DNA from 2 places in the Hoeflea sp. genome. Region 2 is predicted to be linked to the other one. Evidence: predicted binding sites of a transcription regulator. Region 2 holds the regulator's gene; the other holds the start of a gene.
The links. The regulator PhoB, encoded in region 2, activates phosphate uptake and scavenging genes when phosphate is short. The targets are predictions, from matches to a motif close to TGTCATNNANCTGTCAT.

Region 1 (4,803 bases), on a different contig from region 2:
ATTCCCGTTCCCTTCGATCCGCGTCTGCTGTCGGATATCCCGAGGGCGGTCGCCCGGGCGGCGATGGATTCGGGCGTCGCCCAGCGCCCCATCCTCGATCTTGAGGCCTATGGGCGCGAGCTCTCCGCCCGCCGCGATCCGATCGCCTCGACCCTGCAGCGCATTTATGAGCGTGTGCGCCGTCAGCAGCGCCGTGTTGTCTTCGCCGAGGGCGAGGAAGAGCAGGTCATGCGCGCGGCGGTGACCTATGTGAATCAGAATCTCGGCACCGCCATTCTGCTCGGACGCTCGGAGCAGATGGAAGAGGTTGCCAGACACGCCGGCATCGATCTCGACAGGCCCGGCCTCGAACTCGTCAACGCGCGCGTGTCGCATCGGGTCGAGGCCTACACGGAATATCTTTATGCGCGCCTGCAAAGGAAGGGTTATCTCTATCGTGACTGCCAGCGCCTGATAAACACCGACCGCAATCATTTCGCCTCCTGCATGGCCGCGCTTGGTGACGCCGATGCGGTGGTCACGGGCACCACGCGCAACTATTCGACGGCGCTCGACGATGTGCGCCGGTGCATCGATGTCAAACCCGGCCACCGGGTGATCGGCGTCTCGCTCGCCCTTTGCCGCGGCAGAACGGTTCTCGTTGCCGACACGGCAGTCATCGACATGCCGGACTCCGAGGAACTCGCCGACATTGCCGAGGAGGCCGCCGGCGTTGCCCGCCGGCTTGGCTATGAGCCGCGGGTGGCCATGCTTGCCTATTCGACCTTCGGCCATCCGCCCGGCGAACGCGCGGAGAGGGTGCGCGAGGCGGTCTCGATACTGGACCGGCGGCGGGTCGATTTCGAATATGACGGCGAAATGGCGGCCGATGTCGCACTCAATCTCGACGTCATGCGGCAATATCCGTTCTGTCGCCTGTCGGGTCCGGCCAATGTCCTCGTCATGCCGGCTTTCCACTCGGCGTCGATTTCGACCAAAATGCTCCAGGAACTCGGCGGTTCGACCGTTATCGGACCGCTGCTCGTCGGTCTCGACAAATCGGTGCAGATCGTCTCCATGGGCGCGCGCGACTCAGACATCGTCAATATGGCGGCGATCGCCGCCTACAATGTCGGCAGCTGACCGGCGCAAAAAGGCGGGCGTCTATGGCCCGCCTTTTACCGGAACGTATCCGGGCTTTCAGGACGCGAAGCGGCTGGCGTCGGCGCCGTAATAATTCAGATAGCGCGAGTCGATATTCGAGATCGGCAGCACCACCATCACGTCGGTCGTCCCGAACGCATGGTCGATCACCGCGCCGTCGCCGATCACCGCGCCGAGCCTCAGATAGCCCTTCAGAAGGGGGGGGAGGGCCGACATGGCGCTGCGCGCATCGACGGCTTCCTTCGGCATCAGGTCCATATTGTTATAGAGCTCCGGCCGCGCGCTGACCGACCACTCACCGCTCGCCAGCCGGTTGTGATAGAGGAAGGACAGGGGCAGGGCATGGGCTTCGGGTCTTATGCCGGGCATGGACGCGCAGCCGAACATGGCGTCGATGCCGTGTTCGAGCGAATAGGCCCAGTTTCCCTGCCACAGAAGTTCGACGGTGCGGCGGGTGCGATATTGCGGCAGCACGCAGGAGCGCCCCAGTTCGAGGAAGCGCTTTTCGGGGTGCCGGGCAAGCATGTCGTCGATGGCGAACTCGGAGGTCGAGTAGAAGCCGTCATTCGCGCGTGCAGCGTCCTGGCGCAGAAGCCGGTAGGTGCCGACGATCTGCTCTTCCGGACTGCCGACAATGGTGCGGTCGAAAACAAGCAGGTGATCGCAAACCGCGTCGAACGCATCCATGTCGCGTCCGCGGCGCATGGATTCGGGCGGCAGAACCGCACCCATTTCCTTGGCGAACACGTTGAAGCGGACGGCCTGGGCCGCCTCGATTTCTTCCTGTGTGCACGCCAGGCGGGTCTCGAGATCGCCAATCCGGCCCAGTATGGCGGTTTCTTCCTGCATCATTTCAAGCGCCGGCCGCGTCGATTTGGCCGGCAATGTGTGGCGCATGTTCAGTGTCATGGCAAATCAATCCCGTGAACGAGTCATGACGCTCATTAAGCAGAACAATACGACAAAGCAGTGACATGCCGTCACTGCCTTTCCACGATAAGTTGTCGTCGTTAATGTATTTCACCCTTTGCAGAAATCATTTTTCCATATCAATGACGACGCGCCCCCTGATCTTGCCGTCGATCAGCGCGGCTGCTGTCGGAATGATATCATCAAACGCAATGGTTTTCGATAGAGCATGAAGTTTGCCCAGATCGAGATCGGTGCCGAGCCGGCGCCATGCCTCCTCCCTTAATGCACGCGATGCCATGACGGAATCGACGCCCAGAAGCGCGATGGCCCGCAAAATGAACGGCATGACGGTGGCCGGAAGATCCATGCCCTGCGCCAGGCCGCATGCCGCCACCGCGCCGCCATAGCGGGTCATCGCGATCACGTTTGCCAGCGTGTGGCTGCCGACCGAATCGATACCCGCCGCCCAGCGCTCCTTGCCGAGCGGGCGTCCGGGTTCCGAAAGTTCCGCGCGATCGATGATTTCGGATGCGCCCAGCGATGTGAGGAAATCGGCCTCCGACGTGCGGCCCGTCGAGGCGATCACCTCGAAGCCGAGTTTCGACAGGACCGCAATGGCCACCGTGCCGACCCCGCCATTGGCGCCGGTGACGATGACCGGCCCGTCCTGAGGCGTCACGCCCTGCCGCTCAAGCGCCATGACGCACAGCATGGCCGTATAGCCTGCCGTGCCGATGGCCATGGCATCGAGCGCGCTGATGCCCTCCGGCCGGCGAATAAGCCAGTCGCCGTTGAGACGCGCGTAGCGCGCATGGGAGCCCGTATGCGTTTCGCCGACGCCCCAGCCGTTGAGGATGACCTGGTCGCCCTCCTTGAAACCGTCATGGCCGGACTGCACGACCGTTCCCGCGCAGTCGATGCCCGGTATCATCGGCCATCGCCGCACCACGGGCGCCTTGCCTGTGATGGCGAGGCCGTCCTTGTAGTTGACGGTGGTCGCGTTGACCTCAACGACGACATCGCCCTCCATAAGATCGTCGAGGCCGATCTCGCGGGTCTCGACGCTTTGAACCTTGTTTTCATCGCGATCGATGACGATGGCCCTGAACGGTTCCTGCATGCTTTATCCTCCGGTGACCGGCGGGTGGCCGGTTCTGTTTCAGGATTGTTCGGACTCCTCCGGTTCCTGCGGATAGATCCACTTGCCGAACACTTCGTCGATGATGATTGCGCCGGCGCCCAGCGTGATGAACGTGTCGGCGAGATTGAAAACCGCGAAATACCAGTTGTTTGTATGCAACAGGATGTAGTCGATCACATAGCCATAGGTCGCGCGGTCGATCAGATTGCCGATGGCGCCGGCGACGATCAGCGCGAACCCGATCTGGCTGATCCAGCGCTGCGGCGTGCTGCGGGCCCAGAGACCGGCGACAAATGCAATGACCACGAGCATCAGGGCGATCAGCCAGTTTTCGTTCATCCAGCTCAGCATGGAAAAGGCGATGCCTTCGTTGCGGGTATGGAATAGCGCGAAAAACGGCAGCACCTCGACCATTTGCTGAAGCGGCAGAAACTCCTCGACGGCCCATTTGACGGTCTGGTCGATGGCGACAAGCAGCGCAACCAGGGCCATCGCGTAGCGCGGGCGGGAGAACAATGACCGTGCGGCTTTCATCTCAGACCTCCAGCGCGTGTCTGCGTGCTTCGAACAGCATAATCCCGGTCGCCACCGCCAGGTTGAGCGAATCGGCGCGACCGGCTTGCGGAATACGTGCCAGCTTATCGCATCGCTGCGCAAGAGGTTCCGGAAGTCCGGCCTGTTCGTTTCCCATCAAAAGAATGACCGGGCTTTTCGCGTAGTCAATCATGCGATAGTCGATGGCGCCCTGAAGATGGGTGCCGACCAGCAGGGCACGGGTGCCGTCGCACCATTTGAGGAACCCGTCGGCGCCGGTTCGCGCAACCGGCATCGCGAAGACCGAGCCCATCGTCGCGCGCGCGGTCTCGATGGAAAACGGGTCCGTGCAGTCGCCGACCAGAATGACCGCGCTGGCCCCGGCGGCATCGGCCGTGCGCATGATGGTCCCGAGATTTCCCGGATCGCGCACCCGGTCGAGCGCCACATAGGTCTCGCCCGCTTTCGGCCTCAGGTCCGTCAGCGCCGTATATCGCTGTTCGAATACCGCGCAGACCATCTGGGGATTGTCCCGCCGTGTTATAGCGGCAAGCACCTTCCCGCTCACCTCCAGCACCAGCGCACCGGCTGCCACCGCGCGGGCCGCGAGAGGCGCGACGCCGGCTTTTTCCCTGGCCGATTTCGAATAGACCAGTGTACGGATGGTCCAGCCGAGATCCAGGGCGTCGATCACCAGTTTTTGCCCTTCGGTCAGGAAGAGGCCCGTGCGGTCGCGGTTCTTTTTGATCGCCAGCGCCCGGATGTCCTTGATCACTGGATTGGTCAGGCTGGTGATCTCCTTGACGCGGCCAACCCGTTTGCGCTCCTCCTGACGCCCGTTCATGGTGCCACCCAGCGGCTGAACAGCGAGGTCGGCAAGGCCCGGCCCGCCGATTGTTCCCGCAGGATGAGCTCGCCCGATTCCACCGTTCCTGCGGCCCCGCGCATCGTCTCGCGCAGCAATTCGTGGATCGAATAGAAGGATGCCCGGATCGAATAGGCCGTCAGCACCAGGGCAAGCGGCCGCTCGCTCAATATCGAGCGGCAGATATCGAGCATGGCCGGCAGTTGCT
Region 2 (4,803 bases):
ACGATGCACGCCAGGCGTTTCCCGCCGGAACGCTCGGCATCTTCTTTGAAAGCTCTTCGCTGCTGACCCGCTTCGAAGAGGGCGCGGACGGAAAGTTCGACGTCACCGTGCTCGGCACGCCGGTCGTTGCCGAGGACAATGTCTATTTCCCGACCGGCGGCTCGGCCATCGTCATGTTGACCCCGGACGTCGAGAAGCAGAAGGCGGCATGGGAATACATCTCCTTCGTCACGGGCCCGGAAGGCCAGAAGATCATCGTCGAGAACACCGGCTATGCGCCGGCAAACAAGATCGTGCTCGATGACGAGGCGTATCTCGGCGCCTATTACGCGGCGAACACCAACGCCAGGACCGCGCATGCCCAGGTCGCCGCCCATGCCGGCCCCTGGTATGCCTATCCCGGTGCGGAAGGTGTGGCCGTGACCGACCTGATCGCCGCCGCGCTGGTCGAGGTCACGGAAGGCGCAGAGGTGGATGCGACGATCTCGGAACTCGCCGACACGCTTCGCATGCAGCTTCAGATGAAGTGATTGCAGACCGGATTCCGGCCGCATCCGGCTTGGCGGGTGCGGCCGCTGCAGCCCCAGCATTTTCCCCATCCAGTCCTTTTCAATATGAGGCTTACAAAATCCGCAATATGCCGTTCTGAAAAGACCGCGATCGGGCGCGCATCTCGGAAGCCGTAGCGATCAGAGCATGCCGCCGACGACGTTGCTTATGCGGAACCCCTCATTGGCCGCCTGGTAGATCGGCCGCGGCGGGTGTGAGGTGATGTCGATCTCGCGGCTCAGCCATTGCCACGCCTCCAGCCTTTGCAGCGACTGGGAGAGTGCGCGATCGGTTATGGGCGACAGGGCGCTCTTGATATCGACAAAACGGCTGGGCCGGCGGCTGACGGCAAGGACAGGAATGGTCCAGGCGCGGCGAAGCAGGGGCTGCCCGGATTTATCCGGCAGAGCGTCGGCAATCGCGGCGGCCATTTTTGCGAACCTTATTCCCTCCCCGGTCAAGCGGTATTCGGGCCTTAAGGGGTGACCATGTCCGGCGTTGCGCTCCAGCAGCCCGAGTTCGACAAGATGCGCCAGGCTCTTGGCGAATGCCGTCCGGCTCGCGCCGGAGGCGACGAGGAGCGGCGCCTGCCGGCCCGGAACACCGTTATGCATCGCCTTCAGGATGGCCATGGACCATGAACGGGACGTAATGTTGACAAGTTTGTCTATGTCCATAAAGTATAGTATATATAAATTTAGTCCAAAGGGAAATCGCGATGGCTGTTGTTACACTGAACGATAGGATCACCTTTGCGCTGTCGGTCAGCGACCGGCACGCAAGCGCGAAATGGTATGGCGACATGCTCGGCTTCGAGCTCCTGCATCACATCGACGAGGCCGGATGGAGCGAGGTCAAGACCATGACCGAGGGCGTGACGCTGGGAATGGGCGAGCAGACGGAGCCGGCCCCCGGCAATGCCGTTCCGGTTTTCGGCGTCGCCGACATCGTTGCCGCGCGGAGCGCGCTGGAGGCCGAGGGGGTCAAGTTTGACGGCCCGACGGATACGATTGAAGGCATGGTCAGCACCGCGACCTTCTACGACCCGGACGGCAATGCACTCATGATCGCACAGGATTTGACGCAATAGAGCGAGATGAGGTTAGAGCAAGTCCGCTCACGTCTCCAGCGAATAGCCGGCACCCCTCACCGTGCGGATCACGTCGCGCATGTTGGAGAGGTTGAGGGCCTTGCGCAGGCGGCCGACATGGACGTCGACGGTGCGTTCGTCCACATAGATATCGTGACCCCAGACGCCGTCGAGAAGCTGGGAGCGGGAAAAGACCCGTGTCGGCGAGGTCATGAAGAATTCCAGCAGCCGGAATTCCGTCGGGCCGAGCTTGATCTCGCGGCCGCGGCGGTAGACGCGATGGGTCTCGCGGTCGAGCTCGATATCGCCGGCCTTGAGCACGGTCGAAATCGTCTCCGGCTTGACCCGGCGCAGGAGCGCGCGTACGCGGGCCATGAGTTCCGGTGTCGAGAACGGCTTGACGACATAGTCGTCGGCGCCGGTGGAAAGGCCCCTCACCCGTTCGCTTTCCTCGCCGCGCGCGGTCAGAAGAATGATCGGCAGGCGCTCGGTCTCGGGGCGGATGCGCAGCCGGCGGCACAGTTCTATGCCCGAGAGCCCCGGCAACATCCAGTCGAGGATCAACAGATCGGGAACGCGTTCCTGCAGCTTGATCTCGGCCTCGTCGCCGCGCAGAACGGTATCGACCTCGTAACCCTCGGCCTCGAGATTGTAACGCAGGAGAACGCTCAGCGCCTCCTCGTCTTCAACAACAGTGATTTGCGGTGCTATACCCATGTTCATTCTCCGGCGGCGCGCCGATCGCGGCCCGCCCGCCCGTCACTCGTCGGCGCCCACGCTCGCCGTTTCGTCGTCTTTCGGCCTGTCGGGCGAAAGCTGGGAGCCGGTGCTGATATAGTATACGGTCTCGGCGATGTTGGTGGCATGATCGCCGATACGCTCGATGTTCTTGGCGCAGAACAGCAGATGGGTACACGCGGTGATGTTGCGCGGGTCTTCCATCATATAGGTGAGCAGTTCGCGGAACAGGGAGGTGTAGATCGCGTCGATTTCCTCGTCGCGTTCGCGGATGGAATTGGCAAGCTCCGGAGAGCGGGACGAATAGGCGTCCAGCACTTCCTTGAGCTGCGTCAGCGCCAGCTCGGCCAGGTGATCGAGACCGCGCACCAGCTTCTTGGGCTGCGCCATGCCGTGGACGGCAAGCACCCGCTTGGCAATGTTCTTGGCCATGTCTCCGACGCGCTCGAGATCGGCGGCGATGCGGATCGAGCCGATAATATCGCGCAGATCGGCGGCCATGGGCTGGCGCTTGGCGATGACCAGCACGGCCTTCTCGCCGATCTGACGCTCGGCGTCGTCGAGGAGCAGATCGTCGGAGATCACCTTCTGGGACAGCCCCGCGTCGCCATTGACCAGCGCGGCGACGGATTCTTCGAGCATGCGCTCGGCAATCCCGCCCATTTCGGCAATGCGCCGCGCCAGGAACTGCAGATCCTCGTCGTAGGACGTAACCGTATGCGCGGCAAGCTGGCTGTTGGAGTTCTGTTCGCTCATGATCTTTCCTGTCCGCGCAAGATCAGCCGAAGCGGCCGGTGATGTAGTCCTGGGTGCGCTGATCGTCCGGGTTGGTGAACATCTTGTCCGTATCGCCTTCCTCGACCAGACTGCCGAGATGGAACATGGCGGTGCGCTGCGAGACCCGCGCGGCCTGCTGCATGGAGTGGGTCACGATGACGATCGTGAAGTTCTGGCGCAGTTCATCGATCAGTTCCTCGACCTTGGCGGTGGCGATCGGATCGAGCGCCGAACAGGGCTCGTCCATCAGGATCACCTCAGGGCTGACGGCGATGGCGCGGGCGATGCACAGGCGCTGCTGCTGACCGCCCGAAAGGCCGGTGCCGGGCTCATGGAGCCGGTCCTTGACTTCATCGAACAGGCCTGCCCTGCGCAGGCTGGTCTCGACAATTTCATCAAATTCCGTCTTGCTTCTGGCCAGACCATGGATGCGCGGGCCGTAGGCGATGTTCTCGTAGATCGACTTCGGAAAGGGGTTGGGCTTCTGGAACACCATTCCGACACTCGCCCGCAATTCGACAACGTCGACGGATGCATCGTAGATGTCGGCGCCGTCGAGCGTGATGCTTCCTTTCACGTCGCACCCGTCGATCGTGTCGTTCATGCGGTTGAGGCAGCGCAGGAAAGTGGACTTGCCGCAACCGGACGGACCGATGAGCGCCGTCACCTGATATTGCCGGATATCGAGGTCGACGTCGTAGAGCGCCTGCGAGCCGCTGTAAAAGACGCTCACCATGCGGCCCTGCATCTTTATCGGCGGTTGCGTTTCGGTTTTTGCGCCGACCGCCTCTTCAACTGCTGCTTCCGACATCATATTCATCCTTCAATACCCCATACCTTTGACTTCATGCACCGCCGGACGTCCCCTTGCAACCTGCAAACCGGACGACCGTCCCGGTCGGCGACGTCACCAGCGGCGCTCGAACCGGTTTCTCAGGAATACCGCCAGCCCGTTCATCAGGATCAGGAAGCCGAGCAGCACCAGAATGGCCGCGGACGTCCGCGACACGAACCCGCGTTCCGGGCTGTCCGCCCAGATGTAAATCTGTGTCGGAAGCGCGGTCGACGCGGAAAACACACCTTCCGGATGACTGGTGATAAAGGCGTTCATGCCGATAAGCAGCAGCGGCGCGGTCTCGCCCAGCGCCTGCGCCAGCCCGATAATCGTGCCGGTGAGAATGGTCGGCATCGACAGCGGCAGCATGTGATGAAAGACCGCCTCGTGCCGCGACGCTCCGACACCGAGCGCTGCTTCCCTTATCGATGAGGGAACCGAGCGCAATGCGGCCCGCGTGACGATGATCATGGTCGGCAATGTCATGAGCGACAGGACCATGCCACCGACCAGCGGCGCCGAGCGCGGCAGGCCGAACCAGCCGAGGAAAACGGCAAGGCCGAGCAGACCGAAGACGACCGAAGGCACCGCGGCCAGATTGTTGATGTTGATCTCGATGAGATCGGTCAGTCTGTTCTTGGGCGCAAATTCCTCAAGATAGACGGCCGCCGCGATGCCGATCGGGAAACTGATCAGGAAACACACCAGCAGGGCCCAGAACGAGCCGGAAATCGCGCCGGCGAGACCGGCAAGCTCCGGAAAGCGGGAATCGGCATTGAGGATCAGGGCGACGTTGAACGGTTTGGAGACGACA

Region 1: a site for PhoB is predicted at 2,102-2,118, ahead of olsB (l-ornithine N(alpha)-acyltransferase). Genes of this name have one in related genera too.

Annotation. Positions count from the first base shown of each region.
Region 1 is NZ_CFHWAF010000055.1:18,412-23,214, reverse strand. Features, by position in the region: gene AC5E6N_RS12365 (NADP-dependent malic enzyme) at 1-1,122, shown strand, start outside; gene olsB (l-ornithine N(alpha)-acyltransferase) at 1,180-1,995, opposite strand; gene acuI (acrylyl-CoA reductase (NADPH)) at 2,180-3,175, opposite strand; gene lspA (signal peptidase II) at 3,215-3,730, opposite strand; gene AC5E6N_RS12345 (TrmH family RNA methyltransferase) at 3,732-4,574, opposite strand; gene AC5E6N_RS12340 (class I SAM-dependent methyltransferase) at 4,571-4,803, opposite strand, start outside.
Region 2 is NZ_CFHWAF010000039.1:6,376-11,178, forward strand. Features, by position in the region: gene AC5E6N_RS09700 (extracellular solute-binding protein) at 1-530, shown strand, start outside; gene AC5E6N_RS09705 (winged helix-turn-helix transcriptional regulator) at 690-1,226, opposite strand; gene AC5E6N_RS09710 (VOC family protein) at 1,268-1,639, shown strand; gene phoB (phosphate regulon transcriptional regulator PhoB) at 1,667-2,350, opposite strand; gene phoU (phosphate signaling complex protein PhoU) at 2,399-3,133, opposite strand; gene pstB (phosphate ABC transporter ATP-binding protein PstB) at 3,156-3,974, opposite strand; gene pstA (phosphate ABC transporter permease PstA) at 4,062-4,803, opposite strand, start outside.